3 regions of the Paenarthrobacter aromaticivorans genome follow, and region 2 is predicted to be linked to each of the others. Evidence: riboswitches for the same ligand, from Rfam matches in the RefSeq annotation. Region 2 holds a riboswitch; each other region holds the start of a gene.
The links. Region 2 has a riboswitch for thiamine pyrophosphate ahead of KSW38_RS08285 (FAD-dependent oxidoreductase). Riboswitches for the same ligand answer to the same signal wherever they lie in the genome.
Positions count from the first base shown of each region.

Region 1: linked by a shared signal. The riboswitch ahead of thiC (phosphomethylpyrimidine synthase ThiC) and the one ahead of KSW38_RS08285 (FAD-dependent oxidoreductase) in region 2 are both predicted to bind thiamine pyrophosphate.
Region 3: linked by a shared signal. The riboswitch ahead of KSW38_RS13760 (bifunctional hydroxymethylpyrimidine kinase/phosphomethylpyrimidine kinase) and the one ahead of KSW38_RS08285 (FAD-dependent oxidoreductase) in region 2 are both predicted to bind thiamine pyrophosphate.

Region 1 covers NZ_JAHOPC010000003.1:17,191-23,446, forward strand. Annotated here, with positions in the region: gene KSW38_RS06775 (hypothetical protein) at 1-123, opposite strand, end outside; gene KSW38_RS06780 (VOC family protein) at 230-1,102, opposite strand; gene KSW38_RS06785 (amidohydrolase family protein) at 1,180-2,262, opposite strand; TPP riboswitch at 2,347-2,454, shown strand; gene thiC (phosphomethylpyrimidine synthase ThiC) at 2,450-4,297, shown strand; gene KSW38_RS06795 (alpha/beta fold hydrolase) at 4,280-5,002, opposite strand; gene ffh (signal recognition particle protein) at 5,109-6,256, opposite strand, start outside.
Region 2 covers NZ_JAHOPC010000003.1:361,836-368,091, reverse strand. Annotated here, with positions in the region: gene KSW38_RS08305 (DEAD/DEAH box helicase) at 1-300, opposite strand, end outside; gene KSW38_RS08300 (RNB domain-containing ribonuclease) at 587-2,071, opposite strand; gene KSW38_RS08295 (ferritin-like fold-containing protein) at 2,113-2,781, shown strand; gene thiE (thiamine phosphate synthase) at 2,825-3,508, opposite strand; TPP riboswitch at 3,536-3,653, shown strand; gene KSW38_RS08285 (FAD-dependent oxidoreductase) at 3,646-4,914, shown strand; gene thiS (sulfur carrier protein ThiS) at 4,911-5,147, shown strand; gene KSW38_RS08275 (thiazole synthase) at 5,150-5,947, shown strand; gene KSW38_RS08270 (4a-hydroxytetrahydrobiopterin dehydratase) at 5,962-6,256, shown strand, end outside.
Region 3 covers NZ_JAHOPC010000008.1:61,972-68,227, reverse strand. Annotated here, with positions in the region: gene proB (glutamate 5-kinase) at 1-264, opposite strand, end outside; gene obgE (GTPase ObgE) at 254-1,840, opposite strand; gene rpmA (50S ribosomal protein L27) at 1,974-2,237, opposite strand; gene rplU (50S ribosomal protein L21) at 2,297-2,605, opposite strand; gene KSW38_RS13760 (bifunctional hydroxymethylpyrimidine kinase/phosphomethylpyrimidine kinase) at 2,984-4,525, opposite strand; TPP riboswitch at 4,517-4,615, opposite strand; gene KSW38_RS13755 (Rne/Rng family ribonuclease) at 4,776-6,256, opposite strand, start outside.

The sequences.
Region 1 (6,256 bases), 340 kb from region 2:
GCCATCGATCCTGACGGCGGGGCCGGTAACGTCAGCGCCCCGATCCAAGGCAGCTGCCCTCTTGAGTGCTTCATCGTGGGTGGCTACAAAAATTTCGGCAAAGCCCATGGAGAGTGCTCTCATTCGTTCGTGCTGACGGGGCGGCGGCAAGGCCCAAGGGGGCAAATACCGTCAATGCCCAGCCTAATGCAGTCCCTGCCCATGCTCGCGGAAGCCAGCGCGAGGATGCTTAGCGCACTGCCACGCGCAGCTTGTTGCGCCAAGGGTCTTCGAACTGAAGCTCCAGGCCCGTATGGTGGTTCGCCACGGACGCAACCTTCAGCCGGTCAGCCAGTGCGGCGACGTCATCCGCGGACGGCACCTCGATCAAGACTTCGCCCAGGCCCAGAGTGTCCTTTCGGGGTCCAGCCCCTCGGCTGTTCCACACGTTCATCGCCATGTGGTGGTGGTACCCGCCGGCAGATACGAACAACGCCTGCCCGTGCCAGCCCGCCGTCCTCTCAAAACCCAGCGTGTCCACATAAAAATCCTGGGCGGTCTGTACGTCACCTACCTGAAGGTGCACGTGCCCGACGCCGGCTGCGGCTTCCCGCTGGCCAGTCACGGCGGCCTCACTCAAGTGTTGCTGGAGGAAACGCTGGGGCGGCAAGGCAACATTGTCCATCACCACGGTCTTCCCATCCCACTGCCACACATCGCGCGGTTTGTCGTAATAGAGCTCGATGCCGTTGCCTTCCGGATCAGTGAAGTAGAACGCTTCGCTCACCAAATGGTCAGCACTGCCTACAAAGGCGCGCGGTTCATACTCTGCCGCAGTGGCGATGGTGGCCGCCAGGGAAGGCTGGTCCTGGAACAGGATGGCCGTATGGAAAAGCCCCGCTTCCCCACGGCCTGGAATCTGCAGGCCGGCAGCGGGAGCGAGGTGGACTACAGGCTTGCCCAAGCGCCCGAGGTACAGCCCGCCATCCTGCTCGGCCACGATCTCCAAGCCCAAGGCACGCTGATAGTAGTCACTCATTACCCTCATATCGCCGACCTTGAGCATGACGGTGCCCATGGTGAGTTCGGCAGGAAGGAGATCCTGGTTGGATATCGTCGTCATGTGAAGCTCCCGGTTCATAGATGGCCGCCCTTCGGCACGTTCTACTAATCTAAATTACTTGAAGCTTCAATTTATTCCTAGTAGACCAGTTTTCCGCGCAGGACTACATGCTTCAGGCTTGCCACAGTTGCGAGGTTCTTCCTGGGATCATCCCGGCAAAGCACGACGTCGGCACTTGCCCCTTCGCTGATGCCCTCGGCTCCGAGCCACTTCCGTGCGCCCCATGTGGCGGCGCCCAGAACGGCAGTGGGCGGCAGGCCGGCGTCGTGCAGTTCCTTCATTTCGTCAGCGATCCTGCCGTGCTTGATCACGCTCCCTGCGTCAGTTCCCGCATAGATGGAAACACCGGCTTGGTAGGCCTCCAGCACCCGTTCTCGGCGCCGCTCCCAAAGCCGGGTCATGTGCTCGGCATAGACCGGAAACTTAGGTGCGGCCTGGGCGGCGATATCCGGAAAAGTCGCGATGTTTACCAACGTAGGAACAATCGGGACGGACTGCTCCACCAGGCGGGGAATATGCCGGGGCAAAAGGCCGGTTGCATGCTCAATGCAGTCAATCCCGGCGTCGAGCATGTCATCAATGGTGTCTTCAGCGAAGCAGTGGGCCGTCACCCTGGCCCCTTCGTCGTGGGCGGCGGCGATGGCATCCCTTACGACGTTCGCGGGAAACGAGGCGGAGAGGTCACCGGCACCGCGATCGATCCAGTCGCCCACTAGTTTCACCCAACCGTCCCCGTCCCGGGCTTCCTTACGGACTGTCTCCACCAGCTCGCCCGGCTCCACTTCGTGGCCCAAGCCACGCAGGTAACGCCGGCTCCGGGCGATGTGGCGTCCGGCACGAAGCAGCCGTGGGAGGTCCTCCCGCCGCTGAACCCAACGTGTATCGCTTGGCGAGCCGGCGTCACGGATCAACAATGTGCCGGCTTTTAGGTCCGCCTGTGCCTGGGCAAGAGTTGTTTGCTCATCAACCGCCCCGCCGACGCCAAGTCCAATATGGCAATGGGCGTCTACAAAACCAGGAAGGACCCACCCCTCCAGTGTGGAATCGGGCGCGGCAACGGGACGGTCGAACGTCAGTTTGCCATCAACGGACCACAGTCCGTGTCGTTGCTCGTCTCCTGCGACAAGCACAGGACCGGTGAATTCGATGATGTTGGCCATGGCAAAAGCCTAATCTGCCAGGCATGGGCCAATCCTCACGACCGGGTGTGACTGGGACGCCGATCGGAGCTGTGGTAGCTTCGTCTACGACCACACGGGGGCCCCTGCAGGGGCTGAGATCGGACTGAAGCAGTCTGCGACCGTTGAACCTGTCCGGGTAATGCCGGCGAAGGAAGTGAGTAATCCTTTGAGCACCACCAAAACACAGCACAGCTCTGCCGAAAACCAGACCAACACCAGCGAAAAAGCGGCGGAAACCGTCACGCAGTCGCTGAAGTCCCATTCGTTGGCCTGGTTGGAAGACCCGGCAAATGGTATCCGGGTCCCCGTTACGGAGATTGCGTTGGAGCCCTCCCCCAACGGTGAGGCCAACGAACCACTGCAGGTATACCGAACTGCCGGACCGGGCAGCGACCCCGTGGTGGGCCTGGAACCGTTCCGCACCGGATGGATCGAAGCCCGGGGAGATACCGAGGCATATTCCGGGCGGGAGAGGAACCTGCTCGACGACGGCAAATCAGCGGTACGCCGCGGTGCAGCATCCCAGGAGTGGAAGGGGGCGCAACCGGTGCCCCGCCGCGCCGTCGAAGGTAAGACGGTCACCCAGATGCACTATGCAAAGCAAGGCATCATCACGCCGGAAATGCAGTTTGTCGCACTGCGTGAGAATTGTGACGTCGAACTGGTACGCAGCGAAGTGGCTGCCGGGCGCGCCATCATTCCCAACAACATCAACCACCCGGAATCCGAGCCCATGATCATTGGCAAGGCCTTCTTGGTCAAAATCAACGCCAACATCGGAAACTCGGCCGTCACCAGTTCCATCGCCGAGGAAGTTGACAAGCTGCAATGGGCAACCCAGTGGGGTGCCGACACCGTCATGGACTTGTCCACTGGCGACGACATCCACACAACCCGCGAGTGGATCATCCGCAACTCCCCCGTTCCGATCGGCACTGTACCCATCTACCAGGCCCTGGAGAAGGTCAACGGCGAAGCCAACAAGCTCACGTGGGAAATTTTCCGGGATACCGTCATCGAGCAATGCGAACAGGGCGTTGACTACATGACAATCCACTCCGGAGTGCTCCTGCGGTACGTGCCCTTGACGGCAAACCGTGTGACAGGAATCGTCTCCCGCGGCGGCTCGATCATGGCGGGGTGGTGCCTGGCGCACCACGAGGAGAACTTCCTCTACACGCATTTTGATGAGCTCTGCGAAATCTTTGCCAAGTACGACGTCGCCTTCTCGTTGGGCGACGGCCTGCGTCCCGGCGCCACAGCCGATGCCAACGACGCCGCGCAGTTCGCTGAGCTCGATACGCTTGCCGAGCTGACCCAGCGCGCTTGGGAATTTGATGTGCAGGTGATGGTTGAAGGACCCGGGCATATTCCCTTCCACTTGGTCCGCGAGAACGTGGAACGCCAACAGGAACTCTGTAAAGGTGCCCCCTTCTACACCTTGGGACCGCTGGTCACGGACGTTGCTCCTGGCTACGACCACATCACATCGGCAATCGGTGCAACGGAAATTGCGCGCTATGGCACGGCCATGCTCTGCTACGTGACGCCCAAAGAACACCTTGGACTGCCAAACAAGGACGATGTGAAGACCGGTGTGATCACGTACAAGATCGCAGCGCACGCAGCGGACCTCGCCAAGGGACACCCGGGCGCAAACGAACGCGACGACGCTTTGTCCAAGGCCAGGTTCGAGTTCCGTTGGCGCGACCAGTTCGCACTGTCCCTGGACCCGGTTACCGCAGAAGCCTTCCACGACGAAACACTTCCCGCCGAACCTGCCAAGACCGCGCACTTCTGCTCGATGTGCGGACCTAAATTCTGCTCGATGCGCATCAGCCAGGACATCAGGGACGAGTTCGGTTCGGCCGAGGCGCAGGCCACCATTGCCGGGATCTACGACGGCATGCGGGAAAAGAGCGAAGAATTCCTGGCGTCAGGCGGCAAGGTGTACCTGCCTGAGCTGCAGCTTCCCCCAACCCGGACGGCGGAGACTTCAGGAAACCTTAACTGACCTCGTCCGGACAACATCGGCTACAAAAGAGCGAATAATCCGGTCTCCATCCACCGAGTCCTGGGGCCGGTGCCCTCCAGCTGCTACGCGGCGGAGGGCACCGGTGTCCTCCAGGTACCCCGCGATTTCTTCGTACAGTGGCTCCCACCCGCCCGTAAGGACGAGGGTAGGTACACCCGGAACTATGTGCAGGGGCGCCTCCCAAGGAGGTGCCTGCAGCCGGAGGCGACGTGCGGAACGGCGAGCTTCGGGCGTGTCCGGCCCGCTGGCTTCGGCCGAAAATGCACGCCTGAAGTATTCGCGTTCGTAGTCGGCGTCCTTAAGCTGGTTGCGCACGTCAAACAGCGGTTCCATGAGCGAACGATGGAATGTCGTGGCAGGCAGCTCGGCTGTCAGGGATAAACAAGCCGGTTCAACCAGTGTCAGTGAATGCATCAGGTCCGGGCGTTCAACTGCTGCGAGCATGGCGGAGATTGCACCTTGCTCATGCGCCACCACATGGCCGCCACCAGAATCCACCAGCGAAGCAACCACGATGCCGACATCCGCAGCGACGTCTGATTCCATGGGTTCAGCCACGGGATCAAAGCCGTGCCGGCGCAGGAACAGTGCGTCATATGACAGGGCCATGCCGTGCTGCTTGGGCCATGCCGAGGCGCCAAAACTCCCCAGTCCGTGGACGAAGACTACGCGCTGTTTGTGCATGGATTCACCCTAGTCCAGAGCCCTGACATCCCCGCCAAAAAGCAGTTGGCGCCGTTATGGGAATTCACAACGGCGCCAACTGTCACAGTGAGTCGGAGGTTCCGGGTTACTTGCCCAGGAACTTCTCGAAGCCCTTGGGGAGGTTCAGCGTGGACGGATCGAAGTCCGCAGCGCCCTGGCCGAACGCCGCTCCCGTGGGGGCTGCCGAGGCCGCATTGGCCCGTTTGGCCTCGGCGTCCCGGAGTTCCTGGGCTGCCTTTGCGGGGTTGCCGGAGCGCGCCTTCTTCTTCGGAGCGTTTTTGCCGCCCTTGCGGCCTCCGCCGGGGCCACCCATTCCAGGCATGCCCGGCATACCGGGCATACCGCCCTGGGCCATCTTCTTCATCATTTTCTGGGCTTGGGCGAAGCGCTCCAGGAGGCCGTTGACCTCGGAGACGTGCACACCTGAACCCTTTGCAATGCGGGCCCTGCGGGAGCCGTTGATGATTTTGGGAGCTACGCGCTCGTGCGGCGTCATGGACCTGACGATCGCCTCAACGCGATCGATTTCGCGTTCGTCGAAGTTCTCCAGCTGCTGGCGGATGTTCTGGGCACCCGGCATCATCATGAGCATCTTCTTCATGGAACCCATGTTGCGGATCTGCTGCATCTGCGCGAGGAAGTCATCCAAGGTGAAGTCTTCCTGGTCGGCGAACTTCTTCGCCATCCGGGCAGCTTCGTCCTTGTCCCAGGCCTTCTCAGCCTGTTCGATCAAGGTCAGTACGTCACCCATGTCCAGGATGCGTGAAGCCATCCGGTCCGGGTGGAAGAGCTCGAAGTCGTCCAGGCCTTCACCAGTGGACGCAAACATGACCGGCTTACCCGTGACGGATGCAACCGAGAGCGCGGCACCACCGCGGGCATCGCCGTCGAGCTTGGACAGCACGATGCCGGTGAAGTTGACGCCTTCATCAAACGCCATGGCCGTGTTGACGGCGTCCTGACCGATCATGGAGTCGATGACGAAGAGGACTTCGTTCGGGATGATCGCCTGACGGATCCTTCGCGCCTGGTCCATCATCTCGGCATCAACGCCGAGGCGGCCCGCGGTGTCAACAATCACGACGTCGTGCAGCTTCTGGCGCGCTTCTTCCACACCGGCACTGGCAACCGCCACAGGGTCACCGGCCGGGTGGTCCAGCTCGGAGGTTGCTCCCGGGTGCGGCGCGAAGACAGGGACGCCTGCGCGCTGGCCGACAACCTGAAGCTGCGTTA
Region 2 (6,256 bases):
CTCCACGCGCTGCAGTGCCGGAATGCCGAAACCGAGGGTCTTGCCTGTACCGGTCTTGGCCTGGCCGATGATGTCGTGGCCGCTGAGGGCGACGGGCAGCGTCATGGCCTGGATGGGGAAGGGGTGGGTGATACCGGCATCGGCGAGGGATTCGACGATGTCGGCGCGGACGTTGTAGTCAGCGAACGATTTCTCTTCGATCTCGTGGGGCGTCTCATCAGAGATGATCGTTTCCTCGGGCTCGATGGATTCGGTGCCGGTGGCGTCCGTCAGGACTTCATGGGTGTGCAATTCACTCACAGGGAGTTTCCTTATTCATTTGGGCATTGGCGCTGCATGCTCAACGGGTGGCGGAGCCGTACCGGAGCACGAACGGGCGCGCAAGCTAATCCAGTGGAAGCCGATCGCGGGCTATCTAAGTACTGGCACTGGTGACCAGCGGGCACATCTCAAGATCGCGTAGGGGCGGGCTTGTTGAGTTCAAAAATTAACTGAATCAACGACCGGGCATCCATTACTACAGGGTCAGTCTATCCTCTGGGAGCCGTAAACCCCGGATCGGCGGCAGTTCGGGTGCTGCGGAGCTTCAGGGAAGCAGGGTAAAGCGGATCTCGCGGCTGGCGATATCGGCCTTCAGGAGTTGCACCCGGACCTTCGTGCCTGATTCCAGTTCACCGTCACATCGGGCTGTCACCGCCGGTTCGGCTATCTGGATGATGCCGAAGGGCCCATTGCCGTTTCCGTTTCCTCGCCCATTGCCATTCGCCGAGCCGTTGGAGGGCTTGGAACCGGAGATGACGACGGCGTCGAACTCCTCGCCGATGTGGTTCGCCACGAGTGCAGCTTCCACGGTGTCCATGGCCAGACGCTCAAGCCGCCCGGCCAGTTGGTCGGATGACGCCATGATCTCAGGCAGGGATGGAAGTGCTTCCCGCGCCCACGACGGGATCTGGTGGCCATTGCTGAGGGCCTCGCAGATCACCAGGACAAAGCGGTCGATGAGGCGACGCAAAGGGGCAGTCGTGTGGGCATAGGGCGCGCCGATGGCTGACTGCAGAATGTTGGGTGGAAGTTCGCCGTCGAAAGGCGTGTATCCAGCGCCGCGGAAGAGTGTGCCTGCCGAGTGCAGGATGGCAAGCTGTTTGGGATCCGAAGCGTCAAGTGTCCGAAGGTACTCACCGTAGGTGACCTCGCCGTCCCAGGGTTTTCCGAGAGCCTTGGTCTGGCGTTTGAAATGGAGCAGTGACCGTTCATCCGGTGCCGGCATGGTGCGCAGGATGCCCACTTTTCCGTCGAGCATTAGTTGGGCCGCTGCCATCCCGGTCATGAGGGATATCTGCGCGTTCCAGTCCTCCACAGGCAGGGACGGCGCGGCCACAATCCTGTAGCCCCCGCCACCGGTCGCCTGGACGATTTCCTGCTCCGGCATGTTCAGGTTGGCGCCACCGCGGAGTCGTTCCAGTTCAACGCGCTTCAGGCCAACCTCCTTAAGGAGTTCAAGGACCGCTGGGGCTGTGCCGGCATCGATCAGTTCCTGGGCACCTTTGTAACTGAGCTTGGCGCGACTACGGACGGTGCCACGGGCCACGGACGTGGTGGATACCTCCGCGTTGTGGTCCAGTTCGAAGGCCCACACGAAAGCGCTGCAGTCTTGGCCAGCCAGCAGGCTTCCTGCGTTTTCGCTGATAACCTCCGGGTGCAGCGGGATCCTCCCGTCAGGAGCGTAAAACGTTTGTCCCCGTTGCCGGGTTTCGGCATCGAGCGCCCCGCCGGGAGCCACAAAGGATGGCACGTCCGCGATTGCGTAGAGGACTTTGTAACCGTCACCGGCACGTTCAATGAATACCGCTTGGTCCAGGTCGGTGGACGTGGCTGGATCGATGGTCACAAACGGAATGTCCCTGAGGTCACGGTCCGGCAGCGTGTGGTTTTCTACTGCTTTCCGGGCTTCCGCCACGGCTTCGGCCGGATACTCGCCCGGGAGCTCCAGTTCGGTCCGGAGGGCTGCAAATGCCTCCGCGAGCTGGTCCGACGAGTCGTCGACGTTGGGCGAAATCCGATGATGTGACACGAAAATCAGGTTAGCCCGAAATCGCTGGATAGTCTTGGACCATGAGCACTTCCTTGGACGATAATGCTCGTGTCCAGCGCCTCTCCTCGGAGCTGTTGGGAGCCATGGCATACGGCGAGCTCTCGGCGTTTGGCCGGCTGTCTTTCGACTCCCGGTACGCTCCCACGCTCCATGACAGGGCAGTGCTGGCGAAGATCGCTGTGGGTGCCTACGGAAACTTCGCCATGATCAGCAGCCGGCTCTCGGAGATGGGACTCGACGCCGAAGAGGCCATGCTTCCGTTCCAGCGTTCGTTTGACCACTTCCATGAGCGAACGAGGCCAGCGGACTGGTTTGAATCCGTCATGAAGGCGTATGTGATCGACACCGTGTCTTCGGACTTCTACCGCATGGTCGCCTCATTCCTTGATGCCGGGACGCAACTCTTTGTCCAGAAGGTTGCCTCCGCCGACCAAGCCACGGAAGTGCTCCGTATCCTCCTGCGGCGCGCACTGGCGGATGACCCGCGCCTGTCATCGCGACTGGCTTTGTGGGGTCGCCGCCTTGTCGGTGAGGCACTTACCCAAGCCCAACGAGTCGGCATGGAACATCCCGACCTGGGACCGCTCCTCAAGGCCGGAGGGGATGCCCGAGCAGCAGTCAGGGCACTCACCGCTGAGCTTGCCGAGCGGCACGGGCGCCGGATGTCGGGGCTTGGACTGACGGCTTAGGCTTCGACCCGCCCTAGCCGCCGCCCAAGTCCGAGCCGACTGTCTAGCCGGCGTCGAGGGCTCCCAGCAGCGCCTTGCCTGCCGCCGTCGGGTCCTCCGCTTCAGTGATGGCCCGCACGACGACGATCCGGCTCGCTCCTGCGGCAACCACCTGTTCAACGTTGCTGAGGTCGATGCCACCGATCGCGAACCAGGGAAGCAGCACGCCACCAACAGTTTCCTCGTCTGCGCGTTTTACGGCTTCCGCGGCATATGTGACCAGGTCCAGCCCAACTGCGTCACGACCAGGCTTTGTGGGCGTTGCCCACACCGGACCAACACAGAAATAATCCAGTCCACTCCTGCCAGGGGAGGCCGTTATGGCGGCGTCAACCTGCTCCGGCGTATGGGTGGAGAGGCCGATCACGGTGCGGTCGTGGAGGAGGTGACGTGCGGCGCGCAGGGGGATGTCCTTTTGCCCGATATGGAACACCGGAGCCCCGGAAATACTGGCAACATCGGCGCGGTCGTTGACGGCCCACAGCCGCCCGTGCCGTTGGGCAACGTCGTGCAGAACCTCCAGGACCTCAAGCTCTTCGGCGGCCTCGAGCGTCTTGTCGCGAAGCTGGATGATGTCTACGCCGCCCTCGAACGCGGCGTCGACGAAGTCTTCAAAATCGCCCTGCCGTTTGCGGGCATCGGTGCACAAGTAGAGACGGGCAGTGGTGTGGACATCATGCTGGGTCATGGAAACCAGAGTAGTTCCTCTAAACTGGGCACGTACTGCGGGAGCCGTGACAGCGTCATATGACCGTCCGGCTGAGAGGGCTTCAGCGCCGACCGCTTGACCTGATCCGGCTAATACCGGCGTAGGGAAGGAAACATATGGCAGAATCCCGCCAAAACCCCTTGCATGCAGATGTGGCCGTGATTGGTGGCGGCATCATTGGCCTTGGCATCGCGCACGAAGCCCGCCGCCAGGGCCGCTCCGTGGTCCTCATTGATCCCACCCCTGCATCGGGTGCGACGTTCGCTGCCGCCGGGATGCTGGCTCCGGTGAGTGAGCTCCACTACCAGGAGGAAGACCTCCTGGAACTCATGCTGGAATCCTCGCAACTGTGGCCCGCTTTCATCCGGAGCGTCCAGGGCAGCGAATCAGCCACCGGATACCGCACGACGTCGACCATTGCCGTTGGTGCCGACGCCGCGGACCGTCGCGCGCTGGCAGACCTCCGCATCGTGCAGCAGGCCGCGGGGCTGCACGTGGAGCCCTTGTCATTGCGGGAAGCGCGTGAGCGTGAGCCTCTGCTGAGCCCACAGATCTCCTGTGCCTTCGACATACCAGCCGATCACCAGGTGGATCCTCGGCGCCTTGCACGATGCCTCCTGGAAGGATTGTCAGCCCACGGACCAAGTGATGCAACGTGGGTTTCCGGGGCTGAAGACGGTTTCGCCCTGCCGTTCCAAGCATCCCGGTTGCTCTGGGATGGGGACCGGGTCTCGGGGGTCGAACTGTATCCCGGCACCAAAACGGACTCCGGCGTCGTCATTTTGGCTTCGGAGACTGTAGTGGCCTGCGGACTCGACGCAGCAAGGATCGGCAATCTCCCCGAGGGCCTCAATCTGCCCCTGCGGCCCGTTTATGGCGACATTCTCAGGCTGCGCGTTCCCCAACACCTCCAGCCCCTGATCACATCCACCGTCCGGGGCATGGTCCGCGGGGTGCCGGTCTACATCGTGCCCCGGGATGATGGCACGGTGGTGATTGGAGCCACCCAGCGCGAGGACGGACTATCGGTATCCACCAATGCAGTGTCCGCCGGTGGCGTCTACCAACTGCTGCGGGATGCACAGGTGTTGGTTCCGTCGGTAGCGGAACTGGAACTGTTGGAGGCGACAGCTCGCGCACGGCCCGGGACTCCTGACAACGCACCATTACTGGGACGCGTTACTGGGCCCGAAGGCACTATCGACGGTCTCGTGATCGCAACCGGGTTCTTCCGCCACGGCGTCCTGTTGACGCCTGTGGCCGCCAAAATCGTAGGCGGGCTGATCAGCGGCTCAGCCGACCCCCGATGGTCCATTTTCCGGCCCGATCGATTCACGGCAACGCGGGATCACCGCCTCCAACCAGCAATCAAGGACACACCATGAACATCAAACTCAACGGCTCCGATCACGCCGTGGCGGACGACGCATCAGTCAGCACGCTGGTCAGCGCCATCACAGGCCGCGTCCTGGACCACCGGGGACAGGCAGCCGACGGCGGCAAGCTGGGTGTCGCCGTCGCACGTAATTCCGAGGTAGTGCCGCGCAGCCAATGGGCAGCGACTGCGCTCGCCGATGGAGACGAACTCGAACTCGTAACCGCAGTCCAGGGAGGCTGAAAATGACCGCAGCAAATACTGAGATCCGCACTGATGCTTTAGTGATCGACGGCGTCGAATTCGGCTCCCGCCTGATCATGGGTACCGGTGGTGCGCCGAGTCTGGATGGGCTGGGAGCAGCCCTCCTGGCGTCAGGAACGGAACTGACCACTGTGGCAATGCGGCGATACTCACCGGCCGAGACAGGTTCACTGTTTCAACTCCTGCTGGATCACAACATCCGGGTCCTGCCCAACACCGCTGGCTGTTTTACTGCCAAGGACGCAGTGATGACGGCAGAGCTCGCCCGGGAGGCGCTGGAGACGGACTGGGTGAAGCTGGAAGTCATCGCCGATGAACACACGCTCCTTCCGGACGCGGTGGAACTCGTGGAGGCAACGGAACAGCTGGTGAACCGTGGCTTCAAGGTCTTCGCCTACACCAATGACGATCCTGTCCTTGCGCTCCGGCTGGAAAACCTGGGTGCCACGGCAGTCATGCCCCTCGGCTCGCCTATTGGGACGGGGCTGGGCATCCTGAACCCGCACAACATCGAACTGATCGTGTCCCGGGCCTCCGTGCCGGTAGTGCTTGACGCCGGCATCGGGACCGCCTCTGATGCCGCGCTTGCCATGGAGCTGGGCTGCGATGCTGTCCTGCTGGCAACAGCTGTGACCCGTGCGCAGAATCCGGTGCAGATGGGCGAAGCCTTCAAACACGCGGTGATCGCCGGTAGGCTGGCCAAGCAGGCAGGCCGTATCCCGCGCCGGGAGCACGCCCTCGCGTCATCGGCCATGGAAGGCCGGGCAGAGTTCCTCTGAATGAAGGAGCCGTTGTGGCTGACAGGAAAGAGCCATTGACCCAGGTCGCTATGGAGGCCGCCCTCAAGGACCTTCCGGACTGGAGGCTCCAGGACGGCCTGGTGACGGTGTTCAAAACCTCGACGGCGGCGGACGCCTTGGCGCTCATTGCCGCCATTGGCCAGATCGCCGAGGAACAGAACCACCATCCGGATCTTGACTGGCGTTACAACAGGGTGTTCCTGCGTTACGTTTCCCACGACGCCGGCGGCCAGGTGACCCAACGCGACGTCGCCGCTGCGGCCGCCGTGAGCGAGGCCGCAGCCGCAT
Region 3 (6,256 bases), on a different contig from region 2:
GGCAAGATCCTTCGGACGCTTGGCCAGCCCAAGCGGGGCAAGGCCGGCTGCAATCGCACCCGAAGAAACCAGGATGATTTCCGTGCCGGCGTTACGCTTGTCAGCCAACGCATTAACCAGCGACGTCAGCGATTTCTCGGAGATGCCACCTTTGATACTGGTCAGCGAGGACGAGCCAACTTTGACCACAATCCTCTTGGCAGTAGCCAGGGCCTGGCGCTCAAGAACCTCTTCGTTCGGAACTTCGACGGTCCTAGTCGTCATCACCGGTATCCAGGTTGCCTTCCGTTACAGGCTGGGCACGACGGCGGCTGACGGACTCAGTCCAGATGCCCGCCTTGCGCTCGGCTTCCAGTTCGGCGCGGGCAGCAGCCTTGGCTTCGCGGCGCTCAATCTGTTCATCGCGCTTCTGTGAACGCGTGGGACGGTCGCCGATGTCGGCAACGCGGATGTCGGTACCGCGGGGAGTTGCCAGCAGTTCAGCGCCGGCCATCATGGTGGGCTCCCAGTCGAAGACCACGCCATCGTCCTCACCGATGACCACGGTATCGCCAGGCTTGGCACCAACTTTGAAGAGCTCAGTCTCGACGCCAAGCTTGGCCAGGCGATCAGCCAGGTAGCCGATGGCTTCCTCGTTGGTGAAGTCGGTCTGCTTGACCCAGCGGACAGGCTTCTCCCCAAGGACGCGGAACAACGGTTCGAGGTTCTTTTCCTCGCGGCGGATCCGGAATCCGCTCTCGTTGACGGCACGCGGACGAAGGATGGGCGGGGCAACCTTGGGAGGCGCAGTCTCAACCGCGTCCCGTGCGGCCTTGACGATCTCAGCCATGGCGAAGCCAAGCTGGCGCAGGCCTTCATGGCTGGTTGCCGAGACTTCGAAGACCCGGTAGCCGCGTGCTTCGAGGTCGGGCCGGACGAACTCGGCCATGTCCTTGCCGTCAGGAAGGTCCACCTTGTTCAGGACAACAAGCTTGGGACGTTCATTCAAGGGCACAACCTCGCCGTCGACGCCGGCATAGCTCATGTCAACGGCGTACTTCTCCAGTTCCGCCTCAATGATCGCCAGATCGGAGAGGGGATCACGGTCCGATTCCAGGGTTCCGCAGTCCAGGACGTGCACCAGGGCCGCGCAGCGCTCCACGTGGCGCAGGAAGTTGTGGCCAAGGCCCTTGCCCTCGCTGGCGCCCTCGATCAGTCCGGGCACATCCGCGATAGTAAAACGGATGTCGCCGGCCTGGACAACGCCAAGGTTGGGAATGAGAGTGGTGAAGGGGTAATCGGCAATCTTGGGCCGTGCAGCTGACATCGCTGCAATGAGGCTGGACTTTCCTGCGGACGGGAATCCGACCAAAGCGATATCGGCGATGGACTTCAGCTCCAGGACGATGTCGCTGGATTCGCCTTCGATGCCCAGCAGCGCAAAGCCGGGCGCACGGCGCTTCTGGGACGAAAGCGAGGCATTTCCAAGGCCTCCCTGGCCACCTGCAGCCGCAACATATTCGGTGCCCTCGCCAACGAGGTCAGCCAGGACTTCGCCGTCCTTGGTCTTCACCACGGTGCCGTCCGGCACAGGAAGGATCAAGGTTTCGCCGTTCTTGCCGCCGCGCCAATCGCCCATGCCAGGGCCACCGTTGGTGGCGTGGCGGTGGGGGGCGTGGTGATAGTCCAACAGGGTGGTGGTCTGCGCGGAAACCCGAAGGATGACGTCTCCACCATTGCCACCGTTGCCGCCGTCAGGACCACCGAGTGGCTTGAACTTTTCCCGCTTGACAGAGACACAGCCGTGGCCGCCGGTTCCGCCGGATACGTGCAGGACTACCCGGTCTACAAAGCTCGCCACGTGAATCTCCTCTTGCTGTTGCCAGCGCTGTTGCAAAAACCAGAGCGCCATAAGCGCCCTAATCGATTGTAATGCGGTTAAAAGAACGGTGGAGCGGGCCGTTTGGCCCGCTCCACCGGTTCAGAACTTGTTGTTACTCTGCAGCTGCAGCAGCAACGATGTTCACTACGCGACGACCGCGGCGAGTACCAAACTCAACCGCACCGGCCTCGAGTGCGAACAGGGTGTCGTCGCCACCGCGGCCGACGCCTGCACCCGGGTGGAAGTGGGTTCCACGCTGGCGAACGATGATCTCGCCTGCGGAAACTACCTGGCCACCGAAACGCTTGACGCCGAGGCGCTGTGCGTTGGAGTCACGACCGTTGCGAGTGGAGCTCGCGCCTTTTTTGTGTGCCATGTGAAATGCCTGCCTCTAAATTTCTGGGGAAACTGAAAATCTGAACAGAGTAACGAAAGTTACTTGATGCTCGTGATCTTGATCTTGGTCAGTTCCTGACGGTGACCCTGGCGCTTCTTGTAGCCGGTCTTGTTCTTGAACTTCTGGATGACGATCTTGGGACCGCGAAGGTCCTCAAGGATCTCAGCCGTGACCGTGACCTTGGCCAGGTCCGCGGCAGCGGACGTGACCTTGTCGCCGTCAACCAGGAGCAAGGCGGGCAGCTCAAGCGTGCTGCCGGCTCCACCGGGGACGCGGTTCAGCGTTACGTAGTCTCCAACGGAAACTTTTTCTTGGCGGCCGCCTGCGCGGACAATCGCGTACACCACTTGGGTACTCACTTCTCTCGACGTTTCTTACTAAATTTGCGTGCGGAACCTTGAACCGGAATCAGGCTTGGTTCGCGCTGTGCCTCAACGCCGTGGACTTCAGATCGAAGCCCGCGAGTCATCCCATGAACAATTCCAAGGGGCATAACCCAAGTGTTGGCGTAAGCACCGAAGATCAAGATTACGCTAGTTTGACCTTCAGCTGCAAATGAGGCCGGGTCCGGAGGCTATCGAGTGACTTGCGCCACCAGTTGTAACGGACTCTCCCGGCACCGTGCCCATACAGCCTACAGGATTTGCACGGCGATACTGCGGTTTGGCCCGCGACGCGCTGGAGCTTTGTGGATTTGTTCCACTCGGCAACCTCGGAAACCCTGCTTAGGCGAAGAGCCTGGGGGCATCGAAGAAGGCCGTTTCGTAGCGGCAGGACTGGGCGAAGGCCTCAACCATGGCCTTGCGTTCCTGCGCAGAGGCGCCAGCTGCCGCAGCATCGGTAAAGTCGATCGCCTTCCGGGTTGCGGCAGCAAACTCCTCGTCCGCGTATGTCTTCAGCCATGCGGCATAAGGGTGGTCGCTGGGAGCGCCGGCTTGGACATACGCCGCGTGAAGTTGCTGCCCTACCTCCGCGTACAGCCAGTAGCAGGGCAGGATTGCCGCCAGCAAAACGGCGTAACTGCCCGAAGCCGATGTCGCCAGCAGGTGGTCCACGTACGACCTTGTCATGGGTCCGGTTTCTGTTGAAGCCGGACGCGTGCTCAGCCAGTCCCGGTGGAGTTCGGACTCGACCTCAAGGCAGAGTTGCGATGATTTTGCCCAGAAGAGCTGTTCTTCTTCCGTGGGGGCAAGCGCACCCGCACGCGCCAAAACCCGGGAATAGCCGTTCAGGTAGATGGCGTCCTGGGCGAGGTAGTAATTGAACTGGGGCTCCGGCAGACGCCCCGACTGCAGGCCCTGAATGAAAGCGAGGCCGTATATTGCCTCCAATTCAGGTACAGCTTCGGCCCACAGCCGCGCGGCAAAGTCGCCGGATTTCCCGGCAGGATTCAGCGCTGGCTCCAGGTGATGGAAGTGGTGGACCGGCCCGCTACCCTTGCCTACCTTGAGGCCGTCGGCCGTCGCGAGGGCCTGCAGCAGCCACGGCTTGACCTCGCGGAGCGATGCCTCCCAATCGTCCGTGCGGGCTTGGACCGTGGCCAATGCCGAGGAAAGCGAGCACCCTGTTCCGTGGCTGTTCCTGGTATCCACTCGGGTCCCCGGCACCTCGATGACGTCCTGGCGCAGCAAACCGCTCGTGTTGACCAGCGCATCCGGACAGTCGTTTCCTGCCAAGTGGCCACCCTTCAACAAAACGGTCGTTCCGCACTCAGCAGCCAGTCGCTTGCCTTGGTCAAGCGCCGTCGCCCAGTCCGGGGCTTCTGGCTCACCTAACAACATCGCCAGTTCGGGAAGGTTTGGGGTGATGAGATCCGCCAACGGCAAGAGGCTGCGCAGAGATGCTTCGGCGGTCTCATGCAGAAGACGGTCGCCGCTGGTGGCTACCATCACCGGGTCAAGGACCACGACGGCGGGACGCACCTCTTCGAGCCAACTGCGGACTTCGTCGATGACGGCCGCGTCACCCAACATCCCGATCTTGACCGCATCAATGTCAATATCGCTACTGATCGCGTCCAGTTGCTGACGGAGGAACTCCACGGGCGGAACATGAACAGCGCTGACGCCCAGGGTGTTTTGGGCCGTCAAAGCCGTAATGGCAGCCATGCCATAGCCACCGTGCGCTGCGATGCTCTTCAGGTCTGCCTGGATTCCGGCGCCGCCAGAAGGATCCGAGCCTGCAATGCTGAGCACACGCGGATGTGGCCGGGCCGGAACTGCTCCGATACCAACGGGGTAGACGGCGGAATTCGACGATGAAGCCATGGTGGACATCCCTTCGCCGGTGCTAACCGGACAGGTTCAACGGGTCTGGATCTCAGCCAGGCCCAGTGCCCGGCACCCCGTGTCAGTTTCCTAGCGTAGCCCGTAAGCCCGTCGGCCCGGGAACCGGACGGCCTCCGGGAATGGATGTGACTGGCAGCAACGAAAGAGTCCCGCAGCATCCGCCGAAACGGATGCTGCGGGACTCTTATTGCTCTACGACCATGTCACTGCTTAGTGGCGTGTGCCGTGCTTACAACTCGGAAGCAGGAACTCCCACCCCAAGGATGATGGGCTCGTCAGCTACCTTCTTTTTGGCAGGCTCTTCTGCTGCCGGCGCCTTGGCCTCATGGGCCGATCCACCTGCGGCGGCAGCAGTTACGTCGTGATGTTCCACACTGGTTTCGTTGGCGGCACCCTGCGCCCTGCTGGCACTGCGGTTCCTTCGGCCGCGACGGCCACGGGAACGCGATGAATGATCGTGCTCATCCTCAGTGACAGCAGGAGAACTGGCCGGGGAAACCGCGGAAGCAGTCGCAGGTTCGGAAACCGAAGACGCCTCTTCCTCTGCAGCCGGTGCGGCACCGAGGTGCGAAAATGCCTCTGCCAACAGGTCCAGGCTCATGGCCGGCTTGCCGGCAGGTGATTCCTCGTGGTGCTCCACAAACGGAAGAGCCACTTCTTCGCCACCGAAACGCAGAACTGGGGTGGAGCGTGCTTCCCGAACCGCAGCGTCATGACTGGCGGCATCACGTGCAGCCGGTACCCCGGCATCGCCGGTTGCAGCTTCAGGGGCGGATTCATCCGTGTGACCCTGCTGGCCTCCTGCGCGGGCTTGCTCCTCCGCACGGTGAACCTCATCATCGTGCAAGTGGGCGGCATGCGCTGCGGCGGCGATGGTGGCAAGAGCTGCCCTGGTGGCCTCAGCCTTGGCCTGGCGGACCGGGTCCACGGACTCAGTGGCCGCCGGAGCCGCGGGGGCGGCAGGCGTGCTGTGGAGCGTAGGGGGCACTTCGGCCATTGCGGCTCCCCCACCTTTCCCACGGCGACGCTTGCGATCCGTGCGCGCAGCAGGCTGTTGGGGTTCGGCGTGCGGACGGTGGTGCTCGGCAGCAACGACGTTGGCGCGTCGGTGTTCCACGGGCTCGTCATGGGTGACGACACCGCGCCCGGCGCAGTGCTCGCACTGCTCACCAAACACCTCAAGCAGGCCTGTGCCCATGCGCTTGCGCGTCATCTGCACCAGGCCCAGCGACGTCACTTCGGCCACTTGGTGCTTGGTGCGGTCACGGCCCAGGCATTCCACCAATCGGCGGAGCACCAGGTCACGGTTCGATTCGAGGACCATATCGATGAAGTCGATGACGATGATGCCACCGATATCACGCAGGCGCAGCTGGCGAACTACTTCCTCGGCCGCTTCAAGGTTGTTCTTGGTGACGGTTTCTTCCAGGTTTCCACCGCTGCCGGTGAACTTACCTGTGTTGACGTCCACCACGGTCATGGCTTCGGTGCGGTCGATGACAAGGGAACCACCAGACGGAAGGAAAACCTTGCGCTCCAGTGCCTTGTGGATCTGCTCGTCGATCCGCCAGGCAGCAAAGATGTCCTGATCCTTGGTCCACTTCTCAAGGCGGCCCACCAAGTCGGGAGCAACGTAGGTGACGTAAGCCTCAATGGTGTCCCACGCGTCGTCGCCGGAAACGATCAGCTTGGAGAAGTCTTCATTGAAGA